Regions from separate parts of the Arthrobacter sp. NPDC092385 genome, predicted to be linked through region 2. Evidence: riboswitches for the same ligand, from Rfam matches in the RefSeq annotation. Region 2 holds a riboswitch; each other region holds the start of a gene.

Region 1 (7,481 bases), on a different contig from region 2:
CCCAAGGGGCCGGACCTCGCGGGCTGGACGACCCCGCACGGGCGGGAATCGCTCGGCGGACGGCCCTTCGGGAACGGGACGCCGCCGGCCGCGGAGTAGCCGGCAGGGCGGTACCGGCCGGCCTGCGCCCGGCCATTCCCGCACCGGCATTAGGGAACAAAGACGTTTCTTAATTGCGAGCAGCGCAGGCTACCCTTACCTCAGACCGATCGACCGTCCGAGGGAGGCACCATGGCAGTCCAGGCCTCCGCGGTGCGACCTGCTCCGGGCGGGGTGCCGAGCCCGGTCACACGCCGCCGGGTCCCGGCATCCCGCACCCTCGCCGAGCTCGTCCTGGCCGCCCTCGTCCTCCTGGTGTTCTGCTTCGCGTCGCTCACCATCGGTGCCCGCTCGGTCGGCCCCGCCACCGTGATCGACGCCGTGACGGCCTTCGACCCCTCGAACGGCGACCACGCCGTCGTCCTCTCACGCCTACCGCGGACCGTGATCGGGCTGCTCGTCGGGGCGGCGCTGGCAACGGCAGGGGCCGCCCTGCAGGGGATCGCGCGGAATCCGCTGGCAGATCCGGGGATCCTGGGCATCAACGCCGGAGCCTCCCTCGCCGTGGTCCTCGGCATCTACGTCTTCGGACTCTCCACCGCCGCCGGCTACATCTGGTTCGCCTTCGCGGGTGCGGGTGCGGCAGCGCTCGCGGTCTACGCCGTCGCGAGCCTCGGACGGGAAGGCGCGACGCCGGTCAAGCTCGCACTGGCCGGTGCGGCCCTTGCCGCGGGCCTCGGGAGCCTCACCAACGCCGTCCTCGTGTCCAGCCAGGAAACCCTCGACGCCTTCCGTTTCTGGCAGGTCGGAACGCTCTCCGGCCGGGGCTGGGACGTCATCGGCACCGTAGCCCCCTTCCTGCTGGCAGGCCTCCTACTCACCCTCTCCACCGGCAAGGTCCTCAACAGCCTCGCCCTGGGCGACGACGTCGCCCGCGGCCTCGGCCAGAACGTGAACCTGGCCCGGGGCATCACCGCCCTGGGCGTGGTCGTCCTCTGCGGCGCAGCCGTCGCCGCAGCCGGGCCGATCGCCTTCGTGGGACTCGTCATCCCGCACATGGTGCGCCTCGTCGTCGGTGCCGACTACCGCTGGATCCTGCCGTTCTCGGCCCTCCTCGGGCCGGTTCTGCTGCTCGGAGCGGACATCATCGGCCGGGTGGTCCTGCCGCCGGGCGAGGTGCAGGTCGGCATCATGACGGCGGTCGTGGGCGCTCCCTTCTTCGTCTGGCTCGTCCGGCGGCGCAGGATGGCGCACCTGTGAGCACGTCGGTCGATCCCACCCCCGTCATGCCTGCGCGCGCTGCGGCACGCCCCGCAGCAGGCCTCGCCGCCGCACGCGTCCGGCGCCACCGGAGCACCGGCGCACGCGTAGCGGCGGCAGCCGGCGTCGTCGTCGTGCTGTTCGCCGTGAACATCCTGCTCGGCACCTACACCGTGACCATCCCGGACTTCTTCCGCATCCTCGGCGGCGCCGACATCTCGGGTGCCAGCTTCATCGTGATGGAGAACAAGCTGCCGCGGGCCATGATCGGGCTCCTGGTCGGCATGGCCTTCGGCATCGCGGGAGCCGTCTTCCAGACCATGCTGCGGAACCCGCTCGCGAGCCCCGACATCATCGGCATCAGCTACGGGGCGAGCGCCTCGGCGGTGACGGCGATCGTCCTCTTCGGCGCCGCCGGCGCCGCCGTGTCCTTCTCCGCGCTGATCGGGGCCATGGTGGTCGCCGCGGCGATCTACCTCATCTCGCGCCGCGGGGGAGTCGCGGGTTACCGGCTGATCCTCGTCGGCATCGGCTTCGCGGCGGTGATGCACGCACTCGTGAGCTTCCTCATCACCCGCGCGGACCTCCGCACGGCGAGCGACGCGCTGCTGTGGCTCAACGGGTCGCTGAACTCGAGCACCTGGGATCGCGCCACGGTGCTGGTCGCCTCCCTCGTCGTCCTGCTGCCCGCCGCCGCGATCCTCTCCCGCAGCCTGCAGGGACTCGAACTCGGCGACGACGCCGCCGCCGGCCTCGGCATCCGCGTCGAGGCGGCGCGGCTGGGCCTCATGTCCAGCGCCGTCGCCCTCGCCGCCGTCGCCACCGCTGCGGCCGGGCCCATCGCATCGATCGCCTTCCTGTCCGGGCCGATAGCCCGGCGCCTGCTCGGCAACCGCCCATCGCTCGTGATGGCAGCCCTCGTGGGTGCCGGAATCGTCCTCGGGGCGGATTTCGTCGCCGCGAACCTCATTCCCGGGACGTCGCTGCCCGTCGGAGTGGTGACCGGCGCGCTCGGTGCGCCGTTCCTGCTGTGGCTGCTCGCCACGGCGAACCGATCAGGCCAGGGAGGCTGAGCATGGCTGAACGCCAGGACCCCACGGCGCCGGACACCCTGTCCGCTGCGGGGCTCACACTCGCATATGACGAGCGCACCGTGGTCGACGGCCTCACCGTCGACCTTCCGGCGGGCAAGGTCACGGTGATCGTCGGCGCCAACGCGTGCGGCAAGTCGACCCTGCTGCGGGGTCTCGCCCGGCTCCTCAAGCCGGTCGCCGGCACGGTGGTCCTCAACGGATCGGACATCCATTCGCAGTCCACGAAGGCCGTGGCCCGCGTGCTCGGGCTCCTGCCGCAGACTCCGCTCGCCCCGGACGGCATCAGCGTCGCCGATCTCGTAGGGCGCGGGCGGTACCCCCACCAGGGGTGGTTCCGGCAGTGGACACCGGAGGACGACGCCGCCGTCGCGGACGCGCTCGAAGCGACGGACACGCTGGCCCTGGCCGACCGCAGCGTCGACGAGCTGAGTGGCGGCCAGCGCCAGCGCGTGTGGATCGCGATGGCCCTCGCGCAGCAGACGGGGATCCTGCTGCTCGACGAGCCGACCACGTTCCTCGACGTCACCCACCAGATCGAGGTGCTCGATCTCATCACCGACCTCAACAGGCGCTCCGGGACGACCGTCGTCATGGTGCTGCACGACCTGAACCTCGCGGCACGCTACGCGGACCACCTGATCGCGATGCGGGACGGCCGGATCGTCGCCGAGGGGGCGCCGTCCGCCGTCGTCACCGAGGACACGGTCTCGGGCGTGTTCGACCTGGCATGCCGCGTGATCGAGGACCCGGTGTCCGGCACGCCCATGGTGGTTCCCATCGGCAGGCACCACGGTGCCGCCGCGCCCGTCCGTCCCCCGACATCCCCGGCCGGCCGCGAGCCGCTCCGGGGCTACCGACCCAACCCGCAGGACATCGTTCCCGCCCACGTGGAGGCAGCATCATGACCGAAGTCACCCAGCGAAGCGCGCGGCGCACCACGGCGGACACCGAGCCCATGGTGCTGGCATTCGACGTCGTCGTCACGGCGGTCCAGGACCTCAGCTCCACGTTCCGCCGCATCACTTTCGGCGGCACCTGCCTGGCGGCGTTCGGCGTGGCGGGGGACACCCTCGATCTCCGGATCAAGATCGTCATCCCCGCGGCGGGGCGCGAGTGCCCCGACATCGCAGGGATGATGAGGCGCGGCGACTCGGCGAACTGGTACCAGCTGTGGCTCGGCATGGAGGCGGAGGAGCGCGGCTCCATGCGCACCTACACCGTGCGTGAGTCCCGCTGCGGCGGGCCGCAGCCGGAGATCGACGTCGACTTCGTCATGCACCTCGACGCCGACGGGCGCGGAGGGCCCGCGTCGGAGTGGGCGGCAGCGGCCCGGCCCGGCGACCGTGTCTGCGTGATCGGCCCCAACTCCGCCGCGGCCCAGTGCGCGACGGCGGGTGCCTACGGCGGGATCGAATGGAGCCCGGGACTCGCGCAGCACGTGCTGCTGGCCGGCGACGAGACGGCCGTGCCGGCCATCAGCGCGATCCTCGAGGCCCTGCCCGCGGACATCGGCGGCCATGCCTTCCTCGAGGTGCCGGGCGAGCAGGACATCCAGGACATCCGGACGCGGTCGTCCGTCGCCGTCACCTGGCTGGTGCGCGGGCGGCGGGGCCACGGCGAGCTCCTCGAGTCGGCCGTCCGCGACGCCGTCCGGGTTCCGGGCTGGGTGTCGCTCTCGGGCCCGGAGCCGGTTGCGGGGGGACGCGAGCCCGAGGACGTGGACATCGACGGATCCATCCTCTGGGAGACACCGCAGCGCCTCGAGGCGGCGATCGTGAGATCGACGGTCAATCCCGGGCGCCTCCCGGGCAGCCAGCCCTTCTACGCGTGGATCGCGGGCGAGGCAGCCGTGGTGCGTGGACTGCGTCGCTACCTCGTACGGGACGTCGGGGTGGACAGGAAGCAGGTTGCGTTCATGGGCTATTGGCGCAAGGGGCGCGCAGAGCTCTCCTGAAGCACCGGCGGCGGCCGAAACTCAGGTTTTCCCGCGTCTTTCCGCAGGATTCCGATGCCGGACCGCAGTGTCGCACGAATCATCCACAGGCTGGATAACGGAATTGTAACTACGCGTGTCCTCGCCTACTGTTTGACCAGTCAAAGCTGGTCCATGTGATCCAGGTCCGCACGCCTAACCCTGCCAGCGGACCGCCTGAACAACCTGTGGCAGGGGTGGAGGATCCACATTCCGGCGGCTCGTGCCGCCTCGGGGTGAAGCCCTCAGCACGGCGCGCCTCGGATGCGGTCCTGCCGCCGTCCGAGCCCGCGCCGAGGGGGCCGAGTTCACTCTTGCTCGAATCCGACAGCTGACTTCGTGGGCGTCCTGAGAGAGGTATGCAGTTGACCCAGACGGTCCTGTCCGGGCGCCGTCGCGCGTCCGACGAGCGCGCGCACCACCAGTCGGCCCTCCGCCGCTCCGCCCACGCCCCGCTTCCGAGCCGTCGCTCGCTCCGCGTCCAGTCGCATCCCGCCGACCCGGCGGCTCCGGCCGTTCCTGCGACTGCCGCCACGGCATCCCCGGCCGCTCCCGGTGCACCCGCGGTGCACGGCTCCGCCGTCCGGCTCCCTGCGCCGGTAGCCGCCCTGCCGGTGGCCGTCCTGACGGCGCCCGTCCTGCCCGCCTCGCCCTTCGTGGTTCCTGCTCCCGGCGTGCCTGCTCCTGCAGCACACGGGCTCGACGCCGCGCCGGACCGGACCCGCCGTGAACTTCGCGAGCGGGAGAGGGCCGGGCGCGACGCGGCGGCCACCGCTGCGCTGACGCCCGAGGCCACCGCGCCCACGCCGGCAGCCCCCGTACCCGACCTCCCCACCCGGCGGAGCGCCCGCGCGTCGGACCTGGACACGCGGCCGCAGACCCGGTCCGCACGGCGCGCAGCCCGCCACTCCTCGACGCTCCTCCGCGCAGCCGCAGGGCCGACGCCGCTGGCACGGTTGCGTGACAACGCGGCCACCGCGGGTATCGTGCTCGCCTCGGCGGGCCTCCTCATGGGGGCCGTCGCGCCATCGGCCGCCACCACGCCCGCCGGCGCCGACGGTGTCGCCCTCGCCTCCGGGATCGCGCCGGCCGTCACCGCGCCGGCGGAGGCCACGGTCATCTTCGCCCTCGAGAGCGCAGGTCCGGCCGCCGAGGGGATCGCGCCGAGCATCGCCGACGCGCGGGCGCTCTCGGCCTCGCTGACACCCGCCGCGAAGGAGCGCAAGGCCTTCGGTGCTCCTGTGGACAACCCGGTGGTCGCCTCGACCTTCGGGTACCGCGTGAACCCCCTGGGCGGCTACGGGTCCGAACTCCACACCGGCCAGGACTACGCCAGCGCGTGCGGCACCCCAATCAGGGCGGCCGACGCGGGAACCGTCGTCGACTCCGGCTGGCACGCGTACGGCGGAGGCCAGCGCATCGTGATCGACCACGGTGACGGCTTGAAGACCACCTACAACCACATGAGCGCTCTCGGGGTCGTGGTCGGGGCCACGGTGAACCGTGGCGACGTCATCGGCGCGGTTGGCAGCACGGGCAACTCCACCGGCTGCCACCTGCACTTCGAGGTCCTGGTCGATGACGAGAAGGTGGACCCGCAGCCCTGGCTGTGACTACCCGGCGGTGAGCATGTCCCGGTTCGGGAGGTGCCGCCTCCTTCCGCTACGGCAGGGGCTCGCTGACGACGGCGGGGTCCTTGTAGCCCAGCGGCATCCGGAGCCGGAGCGAGTCGGGCTTCATCTCGAAGGCCATGTGCGTCGCCTTGCCCAGCGGGTCGCCGTCGAGCTGCACCTCGAGCGGCTCGCGCAGGGTGACCTCCGCCGTGCGGCACTGGAAGTACTCGAGGGAGGGGTCCTTGCCCTTGCCCTTGCCGCGTGTGAACAGCTTGCCCGCAACGGCGAGCCAGCCGAGCCTGCCCTTGGGGGCGACGGTCATGAGGTCCATCAGGCCGTCGTCGATCTTCGCGCCGGGAAAGATCTCGAGGCCGCCCATGATCTTCCCGCAGTTCCCGCCCATCACGCTGCGGAGACGGCGCTCGAAGGGCCTGCCGCCGTCCACGGAGATGGTGGTCCGGGCCGGCCTGCCCGGGAGGTTCCTGATCCCGGCGTCGACATAGGCGAGCCAGCCCACCTTGTCCTTCAGCTCGTCACGCGTGTCGGACATGATGGCGGCGTCGTAGCCGATACCGGCCATGACGAGGAAGACGTGGGCGTCCTGCGCCCGGTCCACCGTCACGTGCACGACGTCGATGGTGCGTTCGGTCCCGCGGAAGGCGGCTTCGACGGCGGCGTCCGGGTCGTCGACGGCGATGTCGAGGTTGCGGGCCAGGAGGTTCCCCGTGCCGAGCGGCACGAGCGCCATCATGGTGCCGGTCCCGGCCAGTTCCTCGGCGACGCAGCGGACCGTGCCGTCGCCGCCGGCCGCGATGACGAGGTCTACCCCGGCGTCGAGAGCCTGGCGCGCCTGGCCGTGACCGGGATCGTCCGCCGTGGTCTCGATGACGAGGGGATCCTCCCAGCCGTCCTCGGCGGAGATGCGGCGGACGGCGCCCGCCACATCGGAGGTGGTGGCCTTGATGGGGTTGATGATGAGCGCGGCGCGACGGCCGCCCGATCCGGCGTCCGCGACCACGCCGGCAGTCGCCTCGGATGTAGCGTCGGTGGGCATGGTGTCCTTCGTGCGGGTGTCAACGGGTGGGTGCGTCGAGCTTATCCCGGTGCCCTCCGGTGCCGAGGGTAATCTTTTGGACGTGACTTACACTTCGCGATACGTGGCCCTCGGCGATTCCTTCACGGAAGGGGTGGGCGACTGGGACCCGGCGTCCCCCAACGGCGTCCGCGGCTGGGCCGACCGCGTCGCCGAGCAGCTCATCCTCGCCGACCCGTCCTGGGGCTACGCCAACCTCGCGATCCGCGGCAAGAAGATGCGCCAGATCCTCGACGAGCAGATCGACGCCGCCCTCGCCCTGGAGCCGACGCTCGTCACGATCTACGCCGGCGCGAACGACATCCTGCGCCCGCGGATCGACATCGACCTCCTCATGTCCCACTACGACGCCGGCATAGCCCGGCTCCGCGAGGCAGGCGCCGACGTCGTGCTCTTCACCGGATTCGACG
Region 2 (7,481 bases):
ACGGCGGGTCCCGTTCCCTACAGGAGGTTCTCGACCACGTGGTCGATGCAGGCGATGAGGGCCGAGACGTCGTCGGGCTCGATCGCCACGAAGGTCGCGATGCGCAGCTGGTTGCGGCCGAGCTTGCGGTAGGGCTCGACGTCGACGATCCCGTTGGAGCGCAGGATGGCGGCGATGCGCGCGGCGTCGATGTCCTCATCGAAGTCCACCGTGACGATCACGTTCGAGCGGTCCTCGGGACGTGCCACGTACGGCCGTGCGATGGGCGAGGCCTCCGCCCACGAGTACAGCCGCCCGGCGGAGTCGGCCGTGCGGGCCGCGGCGAAGGGAAGCCCGCCCTGGGCGTTGAGCCACTGCACCTGCGCGTCGAGCGTCACGAGGGTGGACAGCGACGGCGTGTTGTACGTCTGGTTCAGGCGTGAGTTGTCGATCGCCGTCTGCAGGTCGAGGAAATCGGGGATCCAGCGCTCGCCCGCGGCGATCCGTCCCGCGCGTTCGAGCGCGGCGGGGGAGAAGAGACCGAGCCACAGCCCGCCGTCGGAGGCGAAGTTCTTCTGCGGCGCGAAATAGTAGACGTCGGCCTGCGACACGTCGACATCGAGGCCGCCCGCCGCGGACGTCGCATCCACGAGGACCAGCGCGCCGTCGTCCGCACCGTCGATCCTGCGGACGGGAGCCGCGACACCGGTCGAGGTCTCGTTCTGCGGCCAGGCGTACGTATCCACCCCGGCCTCCGCAACCGCCGAGGGGCGCGAGCCGGGCTCCGACGTGATGATGCTGGAGGCCTCGAGGAACGGCGCCCTGTCGGTGGCGGAGGCGAACTTGGAGCCGAATTCGCCGAACGAGAGGTGCTGCGCCTTCCGTTCCACGAGTCCGAACGTCGCGACGTCCCAGAATGCCGTGGAGCCGCCTACGCCGAGCACCACCTCATATCCCTCGGGTGCTCCGAAGAAGGTGCCGAGCCCTTCCCGCACGCGCCCCACCAGGCTGCGCACGGGTGCCTGGCGGTGGGATGTCCCAAGCAGGGACCGGCCGGCCGACACGAGGGCGTCGATCTGTGCGCTCCGGACCTTGGAGGGGCCCGCGCCGAACCGGCCGTCCGCGGGCAGCAGGTGTTCGGGGATGCGGGGCGTTTCGGTCATGGCTGCTCCAGCTGTTTCGGCGGCGGGTATCGCCCTCATTCTGCCCCAGCGGGAGCGGTGCCTCCATTTGTGAACGCTGCCGCGGACGGCGCCGTGGACCGCCGCCGCCGTGCTCCTCCCGGGATTGCCGGGCCTGTTGCACCATGCGTTAACCTTGGGAAGCGTGGGGCGGAACAGGCCGTGGCGGCTGTGGCCCCCCTCGCCGGCGTGAGGCATTCCAGCCGGGCACCCGCACCGCACCAAGGAGCTGAACCGCATGACGGACCTCATCGACACCACCGAGATGTACCTGCGGACCATCCTTGAGCTCGAGGAAGAGAACATCGTCGCGCTACGCGCGCGCATCGCCGAGAGGCTGCGCCACTCCGGGCCCACCGTGTCCCAGACCATCGGCCGCATGGAGCGCGACGGGCTCGTGGTGGTCTCCGGCGACAGGCACCTGGAACTGACCGAAGTGGGCCGCCGGCGCGCTACCGAGGTCATGAGGAAGCACCGCCTCGCCGAGCGCCTGCTGAGCGACGTCATCGGGCTCGACTGGGCGTACGTGCACGACGAGGCCTGCCGCTGGGAGCACGTCATGAGCGAGCGCGTCGAGCGCAGGCTCTACGAACTGCTCGGGAAGCCCTCGGAATCCCCCTACGGCAACCCCATCCCCGGCCTCGAGGCCATCGGCGGCGTCCAGTCGGAGCTGGTCACCGACGGCGTGGTGACCCTGCTCTCCGCGATGGGCACCTACTCGCCCGAGAAGCAGGTCACGCTGGTCCGCCTGGCCGAGCCGATCCAGGTGGATCCGGAACTCCTCACGCAGCTCGACGAGGGCGGCCTGCGCCCGGGTGCGCACCTCAACCTGGAGTCCGTGGGCGGTTACGTCTCCGTGCGCGTCCCCGGCGTCGAGGGTGCACTCGAACTGCCGCCCGAAGTCGCGTCGCACGTGTTCGTCTCCGTCGCGGCCTGAACGGCCACACACGGTGCACGGAGTGCCGTCGTCATCAAGAACACACCGTTTCGTGACCGGAATGTGACATAACGCGGATTCTGCTGTAGCCTTCATCTCGTGCCAAATTCGCTCTAGATCCGGCACCCTCCTGCAAATCGCCTAGCTCTGCCATTGCCGGAGGTCCGTCCGCACCATCGCATGGCAGAGGCGGGGGAACCAATTTTCGGGTTTCGTAACTGAAATCCTTGGGGTTAAGTCGCTGCTCACGCAGCGGCCGGGTGACTCCCATCCGAATCCGACAGCTCACCTCGCAGGCGTTGGGAGAGGCAATCCAACGTGTCCAATAACTTTTCGGGCCGCCACCGCGCGCCCCAGACCGTGAGCCCGCTGACGGCTCTTTCCGCCGCAGTCGCGTCCAACGCCGGATCTGTCGGCCGCCAGGCAGCCGTCATCGTCGCCGCTTCGGGCCTGGTGCTCACCGCAGGCCTGCCGGCCCAGGGAGCCACCACCGCCGAGCGCGAGGTCCAGTCCTCCGCGGCACTGGCCGTGAGCCGGGTCGTCTCGGCCGAGGTCACGGTTCCCGCCACCGCCGAGGTCTCCTTCGACCGCGTGGCCGTCGAGGTCACTCCCGCTCCGGAGCCCGTCGTCGAGGCGCCGGCACCCGTCGTCGAGGCCGCCCCCGTCGTCGAGGCCGCCCCCGCTCCAGCTGCCGTCGTGCAGGTCGCGGCTCCTGTCGCTCCCGCAGCGCCGGTTGCACCTGTCGCTCCCGCAGTGGCTGTCGCTCCCGCAGCGGCCGCCGTGCCTGCAGCGCCGGTTGCCAGGCCCGCCGCGCCCGTCGCTGCCGCGCCGGCTCCTGCCGCCGCGCCCGTGGTGCAGCAGGCTCCTGCTCCCGCCCCCGTCCAGTCCTCCGGCGTCGCTGCCGGCCTGGTCGGCTCGGCCTACGCCCAGATCGGCGTCGCCCAGGACTGCACCGCCATGGTCGAGAAGGCCTTGCGCTCGGTCGGCAAGTCCGTCGGAGACCTCGCTCCCGGCCAGTTCTACCAGTTCGGTGATGTCGTCGGCAGCCCCGCCCCGGGCGACCTCGTGATCACCGGCGGCCACGTCGCGATCTACGTCGGCAACGGCCAGGTCATCAGTGGCGGCCTGAACGGCATGAACACCGGCCTCCACAGCCTGTCAGACCTCCCCGGCGCCGGCTTCGTCCGCGTCCGCTAGAAACCACACACGGAGAAACCCCCCATGTCTTCACGCGCCACCATTGCACGCCACCGGGGAGAAGCGCAGAACGCTGCCAGCTTCTCGGCCCTCGCCAAAGCCGTCACCACCAACGCCGGCGGGATGGGCCGCCAGGCTGCCGTCATCGCCGCAGCGTCGGGCCTCGTCCTGACCAGCGGTGTCGCGGCCAATGCCGCGGACCTGCAGCCCCAGCGCGAGGTCGCCGCCTCCAACGTCACCGTGACCTCGGCCCGTGCGGTCGTCGTCGCGTCCACCGGCACCGCAGTGTCCTTCAACATGACGCCGGTGAAGGTCAACGCCAAGCCCGTCGTCGCCGAGAAGGCCCCGGTCGTGGAGGCCCCGGTCGTCGAGGCTCCCGCCCCCGTCGCTCCCGCTCCCGCTCCTGTTGCTGCGCCTGTCGCAGCGCCCGTCGTTGCTGCCCCCGTCGTTGCTGCCCCCGTCGCAGCTGCCCCTGCGCCTGTCGCAGCGCCCGTCGTTGCTGCCGCCGTCGCGGCCGCTCCGGCACCTGCCCGGGCTGTGGCTCCGGCACCGGCGCCTGCCCCGGCTCCCGCACCGGCTGCCGCTCCCGTGGTGTCCTCCGGTGTCGCCGCCACCATCGCGGCAGCGGCCCAGGGCCAGCTCGGCGTCATGCAGGACTGCACGCGCCTCGTCAGCAACTCGCTCGCGGCGGCAGGCATCAACTTCCACGGCTGGCCGGCAGGCTACCTCTCCCTCGGCCGCACGGTGAGCGCCGGTCAGGCCATCCCGGGCGACCTCATCTACTACGCCAACGGCGGCATGGGCATGGCCCACATCGCGGTCTACATCGGCGGCGGCAAGGCCGTCCACGGCGGATTCAACGGCAACACCACGGTGATCGCACCGGCCGAGCTCGGCTCGGGCGGCGTGTACATCCGCGTCGGCGGCTGATCCAGCACCGACGTCACTGCAGGAGGACCGGCACCCCGTGCCGGTCCTCCTGCAGTTAACCCGCACCGGAACCGGAAGCGGGCGGCACGTCAACCCGCTGTCGCACGGATTAGCGGCGGACGGGCCTCCGGCTTACCCTTGCAGTGTCCAATCCGAAGCACTTCTCCCGTACCCCGGGATGGCAACCGGTTGCGGGGAACAGGTCAGCAATGAGGCTTGCTCCATGCGCACTCTTGTTCTGAATGCAGGGTATGAACCACTGGCGGTCATCACGTTCCGCCGGGCACTGGTGCTTGTGCTCACGGGGAAGGCGAGTGTCGTCGCGGAGGACGACGAACCGATCGTCGGTCCCACGGAGATCCTCGGCAGACCGTCCGTGATCCTCCTCAACCGGTACGTGAAGGTCCCGTACCGGCACGACGTCACCGCCACGCGCCGGGGCGTGCTGCGGCGCGACAACCATCTGTGCGCCTACTGCGGGAAGACGGTCTCGACCATCGACCACGTTCTGCCTCGGTCGAGGGGAGGCGCGGACACCTGGGAGAATCTCGTCGCCTGCTGCCTGAAGTGCAACAACGCGAAGGGCGACAAGACGCTGAGCAGCCTCGGCTGGAAGCTGCGGATCGTGCCGCTTCCTCCCCGCGGCCGCCAGTGGCAGATCAGGGAACTCGAGAGGCCTGCCCCGCAGTGGAGCGCCTTCCTCGAGGAGAACGCCGCGTGATCCCGGACGTCCCCGCGTTCGACGCCGTCATCCTGGCCGGTGGCCGGTCCTCCCGCCTGGGCGGGGTGCCGAAGGCCGGCCTCGTGCTGGAGGGCCGGACGCTGCTGCAGCGCACGTGCGCGGCCCTGGCGCGCGCCGGGCAGCTGACGGTCGTGGGGCCGCAGCCCGACGACGGTCGGTCCTCCGCGCCCGCAGGAGCACGCTTCGTCCGGGAGGAACCCGCCTTCGCGGGACCGGCGGCCGCCGTCGTCGCCGGCTTCACCGCGCAGCCGGGACGCAGGGCGCCCTGGTGCGCGGTCCTGGCCTGCGACATGCCCCGCGTGGACGAACTCGTGACGGCACTGCTCGCCGAAGCGGCACGGGACGGGCAGGTCTCGCTGGTCGCTGTCGACGGCGGCCGGGACCAGCCGCTGGCGGCGCTCTACCGCAGCGCCGACCTCGCTGCTGCCATCGACGCCGTGCTGGCGCTCGGGCCGGCGGACAACCTGTCGATGCGCAGCCTCCTTGCTACTGTGAAGACCAGACCAGTCCCGGTTCCGCCGGGCACGACGCACGACGTCGACACCTGGGATGATGCGCGAACGCTCGGAGTCGTCGTCCCCTAGAACCGCCCGGAGGGCCCATGGACGATCGCCAGAAGCTGCTGCACGACTGGACCGAGAAGCTGCTCGCCGCCTTCGAGATCGACGGGACGGAGGTGGACATCGACGCCGTCCTCGGGCTCGCGGGCAAGGCCGCCCACGGCGTCGTCCGCCCGGCCGCGCCCCTCACGACCTTCGTCGTCGGGTACGCCGCGGGGCTCGCCGTCGGCAGCGGCCAGGCCGAGGAGCAGCTGGCCATGCGCTCCGCGATGGCGGTGGCCGATGCCCTCTGCGCAGGGGCCGCAGCGGAAGGTGCCTCCGAATGAGCGAGGCCACGGGAGCCCGCGACATCGACTGGGCGACCGCCCGCACGCTGGCGCATGACGCGGGACGCCCCCTCCCGTTCCAGACCGTCACCCTGGCGGACGCCCTCGGCCAGACCCTCGCGGAGCCGGTGCACGCCCTGCAGTCGATTCCGCACTACGCGTCCTCGGCGATGGACGGCTGGGCGGTCAACGGCGAGCCGCCGTGGACCCTGGTGAGCCATGCCGCGCCGGAGGAGCATCCCAGGGGGCGGCCGTCGCCGCACGCGGATTCCGGCGAGGTCTCCCTCGCTCCCGGGCAGGCGACCTTCATCCTGACCGGCGGAGTCGTCCCGCGGAACGCCGTCGGGATCCTTCGGACGGAGCACGGCGCCGTCCGCGGGGACGTCCTGGACCGCAACGAGTCTGCCCGGCCGGACGAACCGGCACCGCACGAGCACGTGAGGCCTGCGGGGGAGGAGGCGGAGGAGGGCTCGGAGGCGATCCCGGCCGGCGTCGTCCTGAACCCCGCGCAGATAGCCCTTGCCGCGGTGTGCGGACACGACACGCTCGCCGTCCTCAGGGCCCCCCGCGTGTCGCTGCTCATGACCGGCGACGAGGTGATCGACCACGGCCTGCCGCACCCTGGGCAGGTCCGCGACACCTTCGGCCCGCAGCTGCCCGGATTCGTCGCCATGCTGGGCGGGCATGTAGATGGTGCGGCCCGCGCGAAGGACGATCTCGACGACGTCGTGGCGGCGATCAGCGCGGAGCCGACCGACGAGTTCTCCCTCGCACGGGCGTCCGGCGACGTCCTCATCACCACGGGGGGAACGGGCAGCTCCTCCGCGGATCACATCCGGCGCGCGCTCACGGTGCTCGGCGCCGAGCTGATCATCGACGGGATCGCCATGCGCCCCGGGCATCCGACACTGCTGGCGCGGCTTCCCGACGGGCGGTTCCTGGTGGGGCTTCCCGGGAATCCGCTCGCGGCCATGATGGCCATGCTGACGGTGGCCGCCCCCCTGCTCGCAGGCTTGCGTGGATCGCCCCTCGAGGAGCCCGCCATGGTCGCAAGCGCTGATGCCTTCGAGCCACTGCGCGGCAGGAGCCGCCTGGTGCCCTACCGCACCGACTCCGGACGCGCCGTGCCGAGCACCCACCAGCGCTCCGGGATGCTGCGCGGGCTCGCTTCCGCCGATGGCGTTCTGGTCGTTCCGGCCGAAGGGTGTGCTGCCGGCGAGGACGTCCCGGCGCTGTCCCTGCCCTGGGTGACCGGCTGACAGGACAGCTCCTGCCCCGCACGCCGATGGGACGGGAGCGCCCGCTTAGAGCCGGCGCTCCCGCGTGTCAGAGGGCTTTCTCGAGGCGCACGATGACCGACTTGGACGTCGGGGTCCCGCTGATGTCCGCCGTCGAATCCAGCGGCACCAGCACGTTCGTCTCCGGGTAGTAGGCTGCCGCACACCCCTTCGGCGTGGAGTAGGCGACCACGCGGAAGTCCTCTGCGCGGCGTTCGACGCCGTCGGCCCATTCCGAGACAAGGTGCACCATGTCGCCGTCGTCGAGGCCCGCCTCCGCGATGTCCTGTGGGCTCAGGAAGACGACGCGGCGGCCGTCGGAGATGCCGCGGTAGCGGTCGTCCTTGCCGTA
Region 3 (7,481 bases), on a different contig from region 2:
AGGAACAGCGGGAAAAGTGCGAGCAATGTGATTCCGACGACGGCCAAAAATCCCGCACCGGACAGCGCATGATTTTGGGGCCCTGTCGACTGCGTACTACCCCCGGTACTAGGCGGCTCAGTTGCGGGGCTGGTCTGGCCATTCGCGTCGGGTATAGCCCCGGGGTTGAGGGTGTCGCCGTCGTCGGCCCGTGGGCCGACCGGTGAGGAGGACTGCTGGGCGTAGGTGGGTACGACGCCACGCGACGGAGTCGGTTCGAACTGGACCCAGCCCACGCCCTCGAAGTACAGCTCGGGCCAGGAGTGCGCGTTGCGGGAGTCGACGACGAACTCGCGCAGCTCCGTCCCGCCGGGACCTTCGCTGGTGTTGCCCGTGGGGCTGCCTGGCGTGTAGCCGATAGCCATCCGGCTGGGAATGCCCGCCGCCCGGGCCATGACGGCCATGGTGCCGGCGTAGTGGACGCAGTAGCCGGACTTCGACTCGAGGAAGCGTGCCATGACGTCCACGCCGCTGCCGTCGTACCCGCCGTCCACCGGTGCCTCCACGGAGTAGGTGAACTCCGGGCCGCGGAGGTAGCTCTGAATAGCGAGGGCCTTGTCGTAGGGGTTCACGAACTCGCCGGTGACATCGTCCGTCCGGGTGCGGACGATCTCGGGCGTGTCCTCCGGCAGCTCCTTGAAAACCTCCGACACATCGTCGTAGTCAGACGGGCCGATGGCGCCGAGGCCCTCGCGCGTGAGCTCGGCGGAGGTGCTCTGCACGAGGTACTCCTGGCGTGCGGTGGACCCGCCGTCGGTCGCGAGAACCGACAGGTTCGCCGGGTCCCAAGCCCAGGTGCCGGAGAGGTTCGTGATGCCCACGGGTGCGTAGGGGGCCAGCAGCCACGGACTCGCGTAGCTCTGCGTGGTGACGCGCGTGAACACGGTGCTGCCGGCCGGCGCGGTCTGCGGGGCGCCGTCCTCGGCACCGATCTCCGCGACGCCCTGCTCGCGGTCGTCGAGTCTTTGGTCAGGTTCCCATCGCCGGCCGCTGAAGTCCTCGAGGGTCACCGCTCGGAGGTATAGGGGAGTATCCGAGTTTGTGGCGTAGGCGATCCGCCCGAAGCCCGTGGGGTTGCGGAGGTCGTTGCCGAGCGTCACTGCCGGATTCAGCCCGGTGGCGTTTCCCCAGACGTTGAGCCGCGCGCCCTGCGGGAAGGCGCCGGAGTTGAAGCCGGGCACGAACAGCGGCAGGATCACGGCCACGGCGAGGGCCGCCGAGCCGATGATCGCGCTGCGCCCCGCGAACTCCGACGAAGCCCGCACGCCACTGGACGCGAGGCGGTTCTCGCGCCACTGCGCCATCGCGAGGAGCAGCAGGTAGGCCAGGGCGGTGGCGACGAAGGCGAACATCCCGATGCCGTCGGGCTTCACGATGGCCGGCGCGACCAGAACGATGAGGAGGCCCAGGCCACTGGCGGCGGGCATGCGCATCGTCGCCGCGAAGAGGTCCACGATGATGGCGATGAGCCCCAGGGCTGCGCACGTGGTGAGGAAGATCCCCGGGCCGGGCAGTACGGGAGCCACCTGCGAGACGACCGTCTCCTCCGCCTCAGCAAGGAGGCGCCGGAGCTCGAGCGAGGTGCCCGGCCCCGGCACGATACCGAGGATGCTCTGCCGGGTGAAGAACTGGGCGGTGAGGGCTCCGACAAGCGCGAGCACCCCCACGAGGGCGCCCAGCACTCCATTGAGGCGCAGGGCCCGCGTCAGCGCCATCGCCAGCAGCACCGGGACGAGTGTGCGGACCACGGGGCCGAGCCACGTCCAGGGCTCCACGACGCCGTTGAGGCTTGTCGCCGCGGCGAGCACAGCCAGGAGGGACGCGCCCGTGACAGCCCAGTGCCAGGGATCAGCAGAGGGTGCTGGCCGTCGCGGCGAAGATGCGTGCTCCGTGGCAGGAGTGGGGCGGGAAAGTGTTGAAGTCATGCCGTTCCCCTCAGGGTGGAACCGCGGCCGGAGCGAGGTACCTCCAACGGGCCGGCTGCGGCAAAAAAGCGGTCCTATGAATGGTGCCCGGCAAGTACCATGCACCTGAGGTTCGAGCAGCACCGACTATGACACTGTCCCATATCGTTCCAAGCATCCTAGAAGTGTTGAGGTCTTGTCGGAAAACCATGCCCCATAAATGGTTCACGGTACGATGTATTTGATGTGCCACGGTGGCGGCATCTCGGAACGTGACGTTCCGATACATGACCCGTCCGGCTCCCGCGAACAGGAAGATCCGTTCGACGGTGTCGGATGTGACAGGATCGGCACCTTTTTATGAATCCCTGGTTTGCGGCAATGATTCCCCTGTCCATCATCCTGGTGCTGGGTTCCATTGCCTTCTTCATCGGCTTCAAGGGGTACCTGTCGAACGACCGCGATGAGCCCGGCCGGGATCACGAGCCTTCACCTACACCCTCGAGCTCCTCATCGGGTTTTCAGACAGAGTCCGACACGGGCGTGACCGACCGTGCAGCACAGCAGGCTGCCCTGCGGGACGCGATCAGGGCCAGTGACCGTCTGATCGCGCGTGCCTCCCACGAGCGGGCTGTCCTGGTGCAATTCATCGACCTTTATGCGCCCGGCACCATTTCTGTTCAGGAGTTCCTCTCCAACCTCCGCGCGGACTACTCACGGAGGATCACCTTCGTCGCCCGTCACCTGCCCAGCAATGATCAGGCGCTCCTCGGCGCGGCAGCTCTTGAGGCAGCTGACCGTCAAGGTTGCTTGTTTCCCTTCCTGGAAGCACTCACCCTTGATGCGGACGCCCAGGAACTACCGCGCATGCACACCCGCCTCACCATCGACACCTATGTGGCTGTTGCCCGTGAACTCGGACTTAATACAGGCCGGTTCGAAGCCGACATGACCAGTACCGAGGTGCGATCACGCATTGAAGCCGACCGAGCCGAAGCCACGCGCGTCGGCGTGAGCCGGGCGCCGGCGCTGATTCTCCTGGATGACCAGAACCATAATGCCTTGACGTCTCTCGAAGACTTCCGCGAAGCTGTTCGACTCGTTGCAAGCTAGGAACAAGGTTCTTCTCAACGTCGCCCCAGACGGACGGGTAAGCGGAGCCCACAGCCCACCTCACGAGCAATGACGTATGGGCGCAGCGCCCACACGCGGACAACGCGCCTATCGCTGGCGGTCGTGGCGTGCAGCGCGTTGCCTGAGCTGCTCAAGATAGTCGTTGTAGGCGTCGAGCTCCGGTGTTCCCTCCAGGTTGTGCTTTCGGTCGATGGCCCGTGATGTCACGGTGTCATCGCGTTGCCAGCGCACCATGATGATCAGCAGCATCAGCACCGACGGCAGCTCCCCATAGGACCAGGCCAACCCGCCGGCGATACCCTGATCGGTCATCGGATCAACGTCCCATCCCGCGGGCAGAGTGCCGAAGAAGTCGACGACAGGTGTGGTGGCCATCATCAGGACGACGCCGAAGAACGCATGCAGAGGCATTTCGGCGAAGATGTCGAGGAACCGGCCGAAGTGGGACTGCTTCACCGGCAGTGGGTCCGTCGAGAGCACGGGGACGGTGAAGAGCACCCCGGAAATCAGGAACAGCAGTTCCAGGGTGATGTGCCCGTACCAGGACGGCAGCATCGCGTCGGCGATACCGCTGAGGTAGACACCATAGAAGCTGACCAGGAACACCGGGATCATGAACGCCGGATGGAGAACAATCCGGGCGGACCTCGAGCGCAGTCCTGCGTGGGCGAGCCGGAGGATCGGGCGCCCGAGTCCACGGTGAGGGGTTGCCCGTAGCAATAGGGTGCCGGGCCTGCCTAGGACCAGAAGCGGGGGAACGGCCATCATGAGAGTCAGCTGCTGGAACATGAACACCGAGAACATGCGCAGCCCATAGCCCTCGACTCCTGCCCCCATCGTGATCATGATGATGATGCAGCCCGCCAGGAAGATTGCTGTCCGCCATACCGGCCAGGACCGCCCCATCGACCACAGACGGATGGCGCCGGCTAGGTACAACAGGCCAAGCACCAAGGCGATGGCAGGGATCAGCGGGATGGGTTGCAGTGTCGGCGCCAGGTAGGTCGCCCATGTCGGTGGGGCTTCGGGTATCCAGACCGGTCCACTAACCCACGGGTCATTCACTGATGTCCAACCATCCCAACGTCACGGTCTCACCTGCGATTTAGCGTATCGAGCCCGGAGCACCACATACGGCACTCAATGCCATCCTGCCCAGAAACGGAAGCAGAAGCATAAGCATAACGAGCGGTACCAGCAGTTCGTGCCGAACCTTCACCCTGACCGTCATCCAAGCAGGTAGCGACGGGAGCGCAATAAAGAGCCGAGCGCGCAATGAAATAGCGGCAAGCACCCCCGTCCAGGGCACTTGCCGCTATCTCAGCTTATGTCGACCACGTCACCGGAAGGTGGGGTTAGCCGCTCACCCGCACGAAAGAGGAACCGGCGAGGTCGGACAGGGGGTGCTCTATGGTGGCGTTGATGCCGTTCATGCCGCTGCTGATGACCTTGCCGCCGCCGACGTAGATGGCGACGTGGCCCGGCCGGATTACGAGGTCACCGGGTGCCGGGGTGGCAACGACAGTTCCGAACTGGAAGAACTGCATCGGGCCGAGGTCTCCGACATTCTTGCCGATCGAGCGCAGAGCCCGCTCGACAAGAACGGTGCAGTCCTGGGTTGAACCGATCTGTGCGTACGCCGAGGCGACCAGGGCGGCACCGACACCACTGGCGGCGACGGTGGGCTGCGCCGGAGCGGGCGTGATCGGGGCGATGGAGGCCGAGGTCAGGGAAAATCCTGCACGCGCCGCCGCGGGAGCAGGCGCTGCGGCAGGTGCACTGTAGAAGACCTGGTTGGCAGGTGCGGCAGCCGGAACCGTGGCGGCACTGACGGCAACACTGGCAGCGGCGCCGCCGGAGAGCTTGATCTGCTGGCCGGGGTAGATGACCGAGGCGTAGGATAGTCCGTTGCTTGCCAGCAGTGCGTCGAGGTTCACGCCGTGCTTGGCGGCGATAGCGCCCATCGTGTCACCGGAGGCAACCGTGTACACGCCGGCAGCAGATGCTGCAGGAACCTGAGCGGGTGCAGGAGCAACGGTGGCTGCGGGAGCCTGTACAGCAACAGCGCTGGAGGTGTCCTGCGTATAGGTTCCGGCCTGAGCAGCGGGGGCTCCAACAGCGAAAACAAGGCCGCCGGTAGCAGCTGCAATGATGGCCGGCTTGCCCAGCGCCACAGCGCCGGTCTTCGCGGAGTACGACAGGCCTTCAAGGGCGATCGAGTGGGTGACGACCGCGCGGTGGCGCGCAGGAATGGATGAACGTGACATGGTGATTGCCTCTCCCATGCCTGCGGGGTGAGCTGTCGGGTTCGGATGGGAGTCACCCGGCCGTCGTTCAAGCCTGCGCATTCCTGCAGTCGCGGACGCTACTTCAGGTCGTGCCTAGGTTGTCGGATCGACTTAACCCCGAGGGTCATCGCACTGACGTGCTATGACCCGGTGGAAACGTGGTTCCCCCGTCCCTGCCAAATGGGTTGTACGAACGGGTCCCGGGAGCAGCGGCAGGGCTCGGCATTCTGCGCGGGAGAGTGATCTCGACGGGTGCCGGGATCACCTGAGGAGAATACCCCAGGGCGGTATCAATAGTCACGTTCAGGTAACGCAACTCGGCGTGTTGCGGCAACACGCCGTTAGAAGGGCCGCGAAAGAGGCCCTGCGGAACTGCCAACCGCGCTGTTCGCCCGCACGCCCTCACCGCTGATTCCGACCTACATGCGAAACCTAACTCGCCCGAGCACCAGCTTGGGTTGAGTATGTCGACTCGACCCGGGACCACCAGAACGGTCTGATTGAGGACCCGACTATCGTTTGCTTTGATGACCACATAGGTGTCGTCCCGGCGGTCTCCGTTGTTCATGAAGCGCTCTGAGTGGCTTCCCGAAGGGTCAATGGTGGCGCGGGACACTGTGAGACTATCTGGAAGTGCATACGAAGCTTTTCCCAGGGCGATTGACCGGAATCGATGCAGCTCGCGGAATTGCTCTTTTTGGCATGATGAGCACCCACATTTTTCCGCTCTACTCATCAAGTACCAGCAATGCAACGTGGATAGCGCTCTTTTTTTCCGGCAGGGCATCAGGTCTTTTCGCCGTTGTTGCGGGAATCGGGCTCGCCTTCCTGACGGGTGGAAGCTCGCCGCACCGAGATGGGGCCCTCGCTGCAGATCGTAGGGGCATCGTCATCCGCGCGCTCATCATCGCTCTGACTGGGTTGGTACTCGGCGGAGTGGAGACGAACATTGCGATCATCTTGTTCCACTACGGCATCCTGTTTCTCGTCGCCCTGCCCTTCACAGGTCTGCCGTTCAAGGCTTTGGCTGCATGGGCTGTTGCTTGGACACTGCTGTCACCGGCTGCCGCGTACCTTCTGCGGCCACTGGTGAGGGAGAATGTAGACCCGTCCTCGTTGGGTGCGAACCCGACCTTTGAACACTTTTTCGAACCCCGGACACTTTTTGCCGACGTCTTCCTCACGGGTTACTACCCCGTCCTGCAATGGCTAAGTTTCGTCCTGATCGGTATGGCTATCGGCCGCCTCAACCTCCGACGCCTCGGCGTCCAGCTAGGACTGCTTGGTGCAGGACTCGCAACGGCCATCATGGCAAAGCTGATCAGTGCCGAGCTGCTCGGACGCGGAGGCGGGCTACAAGCCCTTTTGAGGACGCCCGACGGAAACGCCTACCCCCTTGAAACAATGCTCAACGTAGGCCTTACCGGGATCAACCAGTCCGGGTCGTGGTGGTGGCTCGCCGTCAGCGCACCGCACTCGGGCGCACCGCTGGACCTTCTGCATGTAGCCGGATCAGCCACAGCCACGATTGCTATCTGCTTCCTGGTGACACGCAAGTACCCAAACCTACTCCTGCCGTTGTCAGCGACCGGGGCCATGACGCTGACGCTGTATTCGCTGCATATAGCCGTCATGAGCGCGGCCGGCCAACTGAATCCATCACCCGATGCAGTGCAACTGTTCTGGGTACAAGTGGTGATTGCGGTAGGGCTCGGCATTCTCTTCCACCGGTTGAAGGTCCGAGGTCCCCTTGAGCTTCTCATCTCGGGTGCGGCAGGTGCTGCCCGGAAAGGTGACTGGAAGCAAAACAGTCTGTGAGGGCAGGGCTTGATCTAAGAGGAAACGGTCGTGACCGACTTCATGAGTGACACGATCAGACGCCAACTGGCGGTGACGGAGCACGCTGGGTGATCGGGTGGAAGATGCTCTGAACGCATTCGGCACCACTTTCGTGGACGGTTTTGAGAGAACCACTTACTGATGAACGTTGCCAGACGGCACGCGCTGTCTATTGGACAGTTTCATCCAAAGAATGGCCCACAGTGTTGACCAGGAGAGCAGGAGTGGCGGGTTGGGGGCGACTTACTAACGGACGCCCTGCGAATCGAGGATGGCG
Region 4 (7,481 bases), on a different contig from region 2:
TACGAGCGGGCCGACAATCAGGAGAAAGCAATCGAGCAACTGAAGTTGCTGTTCAATCTCTGACCTGTGATGAGTTCACACGATTACCAGCCCCCATCCAGTTCAACGATCGCTCGTCGACAGAATGACGAACGGGCTTTGCAACTCCTTGTTGCGCAGCGCAGGTTCTACAACCGTGCGAAGCGGTGGCAGAGCCTGCGATGGATCGGGATCCTCGTCATCGGCCTCGGAGGACCGTTCTTCTCGCTCCTTGCTCCTGCAGTTGCTGTCTCCGTCGCTGCCGTCACCGGTGTATGGCTCTTCGCCGGCCGGACCGTCCTTGCTCTACTTGAGAACCGGACCATGCTCAAGGCCGCCTGCGTGCAGGAGGAGCTGGACCAGTACCTGTTCGACATGCCAGATACCATCGATCGCTCAGGTCGCCCCACGCCCGAAGACATTGCGCTCATCGCCGCTGATAAGAAGCCACTCCGGGACGTGGCGAAGAAGGAAAAACTTGTCGACTGGTACACCGTCGACGCTGACAGTCCTGGCACCACGACCATAGCCATCGCCCAACGCAGCAACGCCGCCTACACAGACAGGCTTATCCGCACAACCGTCACTGTGTGGGCTGCCGCGGCAATCCTCTGGCTCGCCGGTCTCATTACTTGGGCGAGCATCAGCGGAGTCACCCTCGCCACTTTCCTCTTGGGAGCTCTCTTCCCCGTCCTACCGGCATTCCTCGATGTATCCGAGTACGTCATGAACACGTGGAAAGCCGCGCGCGACCGAGCGGACCTCGCGGCAACAATAGGGAGGCGCTTTTCCCGACGAGACCAGTCCATCGAGCCGCAGGATCTTCTCGTCTGGCAGGAACGTCTCTTTGACCTCCGTCGAACCACCCCTCAAGTGCCGAACTGGCTATACAAGATCACCCGTGCACGCAATGAACGCGCGATGAAACAGACTGCGAGTCACTTACGACATCAGAGCACCGACTGACGCCGTTAGTCGTCTCGGACTGAATCTTCTACCGACTCGTCTCCGAGAAGCGAGGTGGTGAGCTGAACGAATTCCTGCTTAAAAAAGTCGTTCTCGTACTCGGTGCTCGTCTGCGACCAGTGCTCAGCCTCGAGCGTAGGCAGCATCCTGATGATCGCTGACCTCAGGTACACCCCGCGGCTTCGGCTCGTGCGATCCGCTAAGGCGTCCAGGCGCTTGATAATGTCATTCGTCAGTCGCACGGACACGACATGATTTGGGTGCTGAGGAGACTGCTTACGACTCACCACGAAGACCTCCTGCGTCAGTAGTAAACAATGTTTACTACTGACCGCTGACAGTCACAGCACCAGCACCTCGTCCCGCACCTTCACCATTTCGGGGATTACTTCGACCTAGTGGGCGCCCACTCACGCTGGATGCGTCGCCCTCTACCTCGACCTCAAGAGCCGGCGCATGCGTGTGACTGAGTAGGAGCCTGCGGACGGGCTTTAACAAAAAGTGGCAGGTACCCCCGTCCAGGGCACCTGCCACTCTTGTTCAGCTTACGGACGCTGGGCGTCCGCTGAATCTGTGTTAGCCGTTGACGCGCACGAAGGACGAACCGGCGAGGTCCGACAGGGGGTGCTTGATCGTGAGGTTCGCGCCGTTCATGCCGCTGCTGATGACTTCGCCGTTGCCGACGTAGATGCCGATGTGGCCGGGGCGGATGACCAGGTCACCGGGGGCGGGGGTCGAGACGACTGTGCCGTACTGGTAGAACTGCGTGGGGCCGAGGTCTCCGACGTTCTTGCCGATGGAGCGCAGGGCCCGCTCGACGAGGATGGTGCAGTCCTGGATGGAGCCGAGCTGGCCGTAGGCCGAGGCGACGAGGGCGGCGCCGACGCCGCTGGCGGGGACCGCAGGAGCCGCGGGGGCTGCCGGGGCGATCGGTGCGATGGTCGCGGAGGTCAGCTGGATGCCGGCCGGTGCGGCTGCGGGTGCGGGTGCCACTGCGGCAGCTGCGGGGGCGGGTGCTGCGTAGAAGACCTGGCTGGCCGGTGCTGCTGCGGGGACCGCCGCGGGGCTGACGGCAACGCTTGCTCCGCCGGTGAGCTTGATTTGCTGCCCGGGGTAGATGATCGACGCGTAGGACAGGCCGTTCTGGGCCATGAGCGTGTTGAGGTTTAGTCCGTGCTTGGCAGCGATGGCGCCGAGGGTGTCGCCGGCGACGACGGTGTGCACGCCTGCAGCGGCAGGAGCTGCAACAACTGCGGGGGCGACGGGTGCGGCTGCAACGGGAGCCTGGGCTACGGTGCCCGTAGTGGCTTCCTGGGTGTAGGTGCCGGCCTGTGCGGGGGCGCCGACGGCGAAGACGAGGCCGCCGGTTGCTGCTGCGATGATGGCGGGCTTACCGAGTGCTACGGCACCGGTCTTCGCGGAGTGCGACAGGCCCTCGAGGGCGATGGAGTGGGTGACGACGGCGCGGTGGCGCGCCGGAATGGACGTACGTGACATGGTGATTGCCTCTCCCATGCCTGCGGGGTGAGCTGTCGGGTTCGGATGGGAGTTCACCCGGCCGTCCTTCAAGCCCTGGGCACTACCCTGCCGTCGCGGACGCTACGTGCAGGTCGTGCCTAGGTTGTCGGATCGACTTAACCCCGAGGGTCATCGCACAGATACATGCGGTGGCCCGGTGGAAACGTGGTTCCCCCGTCCCTGCCTACTGGGTGGTACGAACGGTTCCCGGATGCAGCGGCAGGGCTCGGCATTCTGCGCGGGAGTATGGTCTCGGCGGGGTGCCGAGAACATTGGACGAGAATACCCCAGGGTGGTATCAAAGTCACGTTCAGGTAACGGAGCACGGCGTGTCTTCGCAACACACCGTGAGCCGGATACCTGATGGTTACCGAGGTCAACAAAGCGCCGCCGATATGCCGCGGATATAGGGACAGGGGCCCTAACGACCAGCGATACTGGAAGTTGCTGCGCGATGGGCGCAGCAGGGGAAGGCACCAACGATCTCGGGCCGGCGCAACCGGATCGCATCGTTTGGTGGTGAAAGGGAATGACCGTGAGCTCCGGAACCGGAACGCATGCCAGCACTGCAACATCTCACGAAGCGGTTTCTGAAGCAGCCGGTGAGGCCACAGCACCCGACGCGGGCCAAAATCAGAAGGTGACTGGGCACACAGCCCATGGATACGCAGCGGACAAGGATGCGTACCTGCGACGCCTGAAGCGCATCGAGGGCCAGGTGCGCGGTATCGCCCGCATGGTCGATGAGGACAAGTACTGCATCGACATCCTCACCCAGGTTGCCGCGGTCAACAGTGCCATGCACGCCGTCAGCCTCGGATTGCTCGAGAACCACATGCAGCACTGCGTCGTCGACGCCGCTCACGAAGCCGCGACGAGCGGATCCTCCGACGTCATCGACGCCAAGGTCAAGGAAGCAACCCAAGCGATCAGCAGGCTCCTGCGCTAGACCCAGGCCTCCTCACCGAGCGCTGAACATGAGCGCTGGATGTGACGGGGTGAGGGTTTTCCGAAGACGGCTACTCGGTGGCTGCCCCTGGAGGCTGGAGTGTGGGGGCAGCCACCGGTGACCGAGCTCAGCTGAGAGTAGCGGCGAGTTCGCGGCAAGCCCTCTCGCAGCGGCGGCATGCTTCGGCGCAGATCCTGCAGTGCTCGTGCATCTGCGCGTGCTGCTCACATTCATCGGCGCACGCCTTGCAAGCGACTTCGCAGGCCAGCAGGACAGCTCGCGTGATGTTCGCGTCATAACCGGTATGCCGGGAGAGAATCCGGCCGGTCGTGGCGCAGATGTCCGCGCAGTCAGCGTTCGTGCGGATGCACTTGGTGAGTTCGGCAACCATGTCTTCGCTCAGACACGCGTCCCCGCACGCCGTGCAGGTCTGCGCACACTCGAAACAGGCCGCGATGCACTCGGCCAGCTTCTCGCGGTCAATACCGCCAAGATCCTTCGGGTACGTCTCGAGCATGGAGGTGATGTGAGTCATTGTTCCGCTCCTTATCCGTCGGTCTACTGAAGATTTACTGAAGGTTCAGGGGCATCCGGGGCCGGCGCCCCGCGTCTCACGCTAGCCCCCGCTCACCATGACCGGCCATGAATTCGTCGATGTGAGAGCGAGCAAGAATCCGCTTGACAGATACCCCATGGGGGTATAATTTCGTTGCTGTCGGCCCTCCTACGAGGTTTCCGGCATGACAACCGGAACCATTGTGATGGCGGGGCAGGCTCGCTGATCCTGACCTCCTACAGCGCTTCGATTCCCTCACGCATTCGCATGTTCCCTTGGAGGTTCCCATGTGCGGCACATCTGCTCCGTCGACCACTTCATCCACCGATTCGTCCATTGCTTCATCGACCGCTTCGTCTACTGTTTTGCTTCCCGTTACGGAGAAGAACGCCTCCGGGTGTTCCTGCTGCACCCCTCAGGAAGCTGCAGTGTCGGCTGCCCCGGTCACGTCCGACGACGTGTCCGCGGCGTTCCCGGTTCTTGGTCTGACCTGCGGCTCCTGCGCCTCCAGGGTCAGCGGCGCCGTCGGGAAAATCACCGGGGTCCATGAAGCACGGGTCGACCTCGTCGCCGGCGGCACATCCACCCTGCACGTCACTAGCACCACACCTCTCGACGCCGGGCTTGTCGCCTCGACGATCAGCGACGCCGGATACCAGCTGGCCTCCAAATAAGGCCGTGCAGCGCTTGATGTAGGAGCGCTGCAGGGACCAGAACATACCTGCTCAGGTGCCCCGGAAGGGCTCGATCATGACGAACAACGCACACCACCACAATCACCACCAGGGATCCCACAGTCCCACCAGCACACCCACCGCCACACCAACGGCCACAGAAGCTGCAGTCAACGGCAGCGATGACGCCCACACCACGCACGGCCAGGCCATGCCCCAGGCAGACGCCCACTCCGCTCTCGCCGAAACACACCACCCCACCGGCAACACCGCTCCGACCGACCACACTGGTCATGCAGGTCACGCCGGTCATTCAGGTCACTCGGGTGGGACCGCGGATGAGGATCATCAGGTCCACTCCCATGGGGAACATGCCGGGCATTCCACGGCCATGTTCAAGAACAAGTTCTGGCTCAGCCTGATCCTCACGATCCCCGTGGTCGCGTTCAGTCCTATGTTCACGATGCTCTTCGGGTACATGCCACCCCAGTTCCCGGGCTCGACGTTGATCGCCCCGATCCTGGGCACAGTCATCTTCGTCTACGGCGGGGCCCCGTTCCTCAAGGGCGGGGTGACGGAACTGAAGTCCCGGCAGCCGGGCATGATGCTGCTAATCGCAATGGCGATCAGCGTCGCGTTCATCGCCTCCTGGATCACCACCCTCGGTGTCGGCGGGTTCGACCTGGACTTCTGGTGGGAGCTCGCCCTGCTGGTGGTCATCATGCTGCTCGGGCACTGGATGGAGATGCGGGCCCTCGGCTCGGCCGCAGGAGCCCTGGACGCCCTGGCAGCGCTCCTGCCCGACGAAGCAGACCGGGTCACCGGCACGGGAACCGATGCGCGTGTTGAAACCGTCCCGGTCAGTTCCCTGGTCACCGGGGACGTGGTTCTCGTCCGTTCCGGTGCCCGGGTGCCGGCAGACGGGCAGATCGTCGACGGTGTCGCGGAGTTCGACGAGTCGATGATCACCGGCGAATCGCGCACCGTGTCCCGGACCGCCGGTGAGACCGTCGTCGCCGGAACGGTGGCCACCGATAACGCCGTCCGGGTGCAGGTCACGGCGGTCGGCGCGGATACAACCCTGGCCGGGATCCAGCGTCTGGTCGCCGAGGCGCAGGCCTCCTCCTCAAGGGCCCAAGCTCTTGCGGATCGGGCCGCGGCCCTGCTGTTCTACTTCGCCCTCGGCGCTGGCATCCTGACCTTCATCGCCTGGATGCTCCTCGGAAGCCCTGATGATGCCGTCATCCGCACGGTCACGGTTCTCGTGATCGCCTGCCCGCACGCCTTGGGCTTGGCGATCCCCCTGGTGATCGCGATCTCCACCGAACGCGCCGCGAAGGCCGGGGTGCTGATCAAGAACCGCATTGCCCTGGAGAGGATGCGCACGATCGACGTCGTCCTGTTCGACAAGACCGGCACCCTCACCGAGGGCCGGCACGCCGTCACCGCGACCACTACGGTCAACGGTGTCAGCGAGGCTGAGCTCCTGGCCCTGGCGGGAGCCGCAGAGGCCGACAGTGAGCACCCCGTCGCCCGGGCCATTGTCACCGCCGCACGATCCAACCCGGCAGCTGCAGACCTCGGTTACACCGGCACGGGTTTCGCGTCCATGACCGGGCGTGGTGTCCGCGCCACCGTCCAAGGCCACGACGTCGCCGTGGGAGGCCCGAACATGCTCAAGGAACTCGGACTCACTACCCCTGCCGACATCGCCGGGACCGTGCAGGAATGGGTGGGCCGCGGCGCGTCCGTGCTGCACATCATCCGCGACGGTGCCGTCATCGGCGCAGTCCGGCTCGAGGACAAGGTACGGGAGGAATCCCGGGCCGCCGTGAAGGCCCTGCAGGACCGCGGGGTGAAGGTCGCGATGATCACCGGCGACGCACGCCAGGTCGCCGACGTCGTCGGTCAGGAGCTCGGCATCGATGAGGTGTTCGCCGACGTCCTGCCGCAGGACAAGGACTCCAAGGTCACCGAACTGCAATCCCGCGGATTGAGAGTCGCGATGGTCGGCGACGGCGTGAACGACGCCCCAGCCCTCGCCCGGGCCGAGGTCGGCATCGCGATCGGGGCGGGAACGGACGTGGCCATGGAATCCGCCGGCGTCGTCCTGGCCGGAAACGACCCGAGGGCCGTGCTGGCGATGATCGACCTGTCCCGGGCCAGCTACCGAAAGATGATCCAGAACCTCATCTGGGCCACCGGATACAACGTCCTCGCCGTCCCCCTGGCCGCGGGCGTGCTCGCGTTCGCGGGGATCCTGCTCTCACCTGCCGCCGGCGCGGTCCTGATGAGCGTGTCCACGATCGTGGTGGCGCTGAACGCGCAACTGCTGCGCCGGATCGACCTCGACCCGGAACGGATCAGCACCACGGCCTAGCACCCGCCGGTTTCACCGCTACCGGTCCCACCGGTGTCCTCGCCCGCACTCAGCACCCCTGAAAAGCGGCGGACACCGGTGGGAAGGCCGTGACGACAGGGCTCACCCCGGGGCACCACCAGAGCCTGCAGACCGTTGGGCAGAGAGCGGGCAGAACAGCCCGCACTGGCATACACCGCCCAGCTTCCGGACACCAAAGGGCATGCGAGCTGGGCTCCGGCAGGAAAACTGCCGCTTGGCATCATCGGGTGCCGGGCCCCTACTGTTGATATGAACGTCAAACCTGATCCCGGCCCTGAGGGTGTACCCCACCCGCGTATTATTTCGAGTTGAAGGATCGCTGAAGCATGAGGGGAGGGACGAACACACAGTGAAAAATCTGCTGCTCACCGTTCCTCGATCCCAGCGATCCTCCGCAAC

What was found. Region 2 has a riboswitch for cyclic di-AMP ahead of ACIQCY_RS05290 (NlpC/P60 family protein). Riboswitches for the same ligand answer to the same signal wherever they lie in the genome.
Region 1: linked by a shared signal. The riboswitch ahead of ACIQCY_RS01215 (M23 family metallopeptidase) and the one ahead of ACIQCY_RS05290 (NlpC/P60 family protein) in region 2 are both predicted to bind cyclic di-AMP.
Region 3: linked by a shared signal. The riboswitch ahead of ACIQCY_RS15670 (LysM peptidoglycan-binding domain-containing protein) and the one ahead of ACIQCY_RS05290 (NlpC/P60 family protein) in region 2 are both predicted to bind cyclic di-AMP.
Region 4: linked by a shared signal. The riboswitch ahead of ACIQCY_RS17250 (LysM peptidoglycan-binding domain-containing protein) and the one ahead of ACIQCY_RS05290 (NlpC/P60 family protein) in region 2 are both predicted to bind cyclic di-AMP.

The regions. Positions count from the first base shown of each region.
Region 1 covers NZ_JBIVQL010000001.1:239,969-247,449, forward strand. The annotation lists gene ACIQCY_RS01190 (glutathione S-transferase family protein) at 1-99, shown strand, start outside; gene ACIQCY_RS01195 (FecCD family ABC transporter permease) at 232-1,299, shown strand; gene ACIQCY_RS01200 (FecCD family ABC transporter permease) at 1,326-2,372, shown strand; gene ACIQCY_RS01205 (ABC transporter ATP-binding protein) at 2,375-3,298, shown strand; gene ACIQCY_RS01210 (siderophore-interacting protein) at 3,295-4,347, shown strand; cyclic di-AMP (ydaO/yuaA leader) riboswitch at 4,509-4,727, shown strand; gene ACIQCY_RS01215 (M23 family metallopeptidase) at 4,731-5,978, shown strand; gene ACIQCY_RS01220 (diacylglycerol/lipid kinase family protein) at 6,028-6,996, opposite strand; gene ACIQCY_RS01225 (SGNH/GDSL hydrolase family protein) at 7,115-7,481, shown strand, end outside.
Region 2 covers NZ_JBIVQL010000003.1:47,483-54,963, forward strand. The annotation lists gene serC (phosphoserine transaminase) at 18-1,142, opposite strand; gene ACIQCY_RS05285 (metal-dependent transcriptional regulator) at 1,399-2,097, shown strand; cyclic di-AMP (ydaO/yuaA leader) riboswitch at 2,226-2,410, shown strand; gene ACIQCY_RS05290 (NlpC/P60 family protein) at 2,416-3,294, shown strand; gene ACIQCY_RS05295 (NlpC/P60 family protein) at 3,319-4,224, shown strand; gene ACIQCY_RS05300 (HNH endonuclease) at 4,448-4,945, shown strand; gene ACIQCY_RS05305 (molybdenum cofactor guanylyltransferase) at 4,942-5,550, shown strand; gene ACIQCY_RS05310 (DUF6457 domain-containing protein) at 5,568-5,852, shown strand; gene ACIQCY_RS05315 (molybdopterin molybdotransferase MoeA) at 5,849-7,111, shown strand; gene ACIQCY_RS05320 (FdhF/YdeP family oxidoreductase) at 7,179-7,481, opposite strand, start outside.
Region 3 covers NZ_JBIVQL010000015.1:19,736-27,216, forward strand. The annotation lists gene ACIQCY_RS15655 (transglutaminaseTgpA domain-containing protein) at 1-1,964, opposite strand, end outside; gene ACIQCY_RS15660 (DsbA family protein) at 2,325-3,056, shown strand; gene ACIQCY_RS15665 (cytochrome c oxidase assembly protein) at 3,165-4,142, opposite strand; gene ACIQCY_RS15670 (LysM peptidoglycan-binding domain-containing protein) at 4,433-5,344, opposite strand; cyclic di-AMP (ydaO/yuaA leader) riboswitch at 5,347-5,600, opposite strand; gene ACIQCY_RS15675 (heparan-alpha-glucosaminide N-acetyltransferase domain-containing protein) at 5,999-7,183, shown strand; gene ACIQCY_RS15680 (SURF1 family protein) at 7,451-7,481, opposite strand, start outside.
Region 4 covers NZ_JBIVQL010000022.1:3,630-11,110, forward strand. The annotation lists gene ACIQCY_RS17235 (hypothetical protein) at 1-63, shown strand, start outside; gene ACIQCY_RS17240 (S-4TM family putative pore-forming effector) at 70-984, shown strand; gene ACIQCY_RS17245 (ribbon-helix-helix protein, CopG family) at 990-1,274, opposite strand; gene ACIQCY_RS17250 (LysM peptidoglycan-binding domain-containing protein) at 1,561-2,481, opposite strand; cyclic di-AMP (ydaO/yuaA leader) riboswitch at 2,484-2,709, opposite strand; gene ACIQCY_RS17255 (metal-sensitive transcriptional regulator) at 3,032-3,451, shown strand; gene ACIQCY_RS17260 (four-helix bundle copper-binding protein) at 3,579-3,986, opposite strand; gene ACIQCY_RS17265 (heavy metal-associated domain-containing protein) at 4,436-4,681, shown strand; gene ACIQCY_RS17270 (heavy metal translocating P-type ATPase) at 4,758-7,061, shown strand.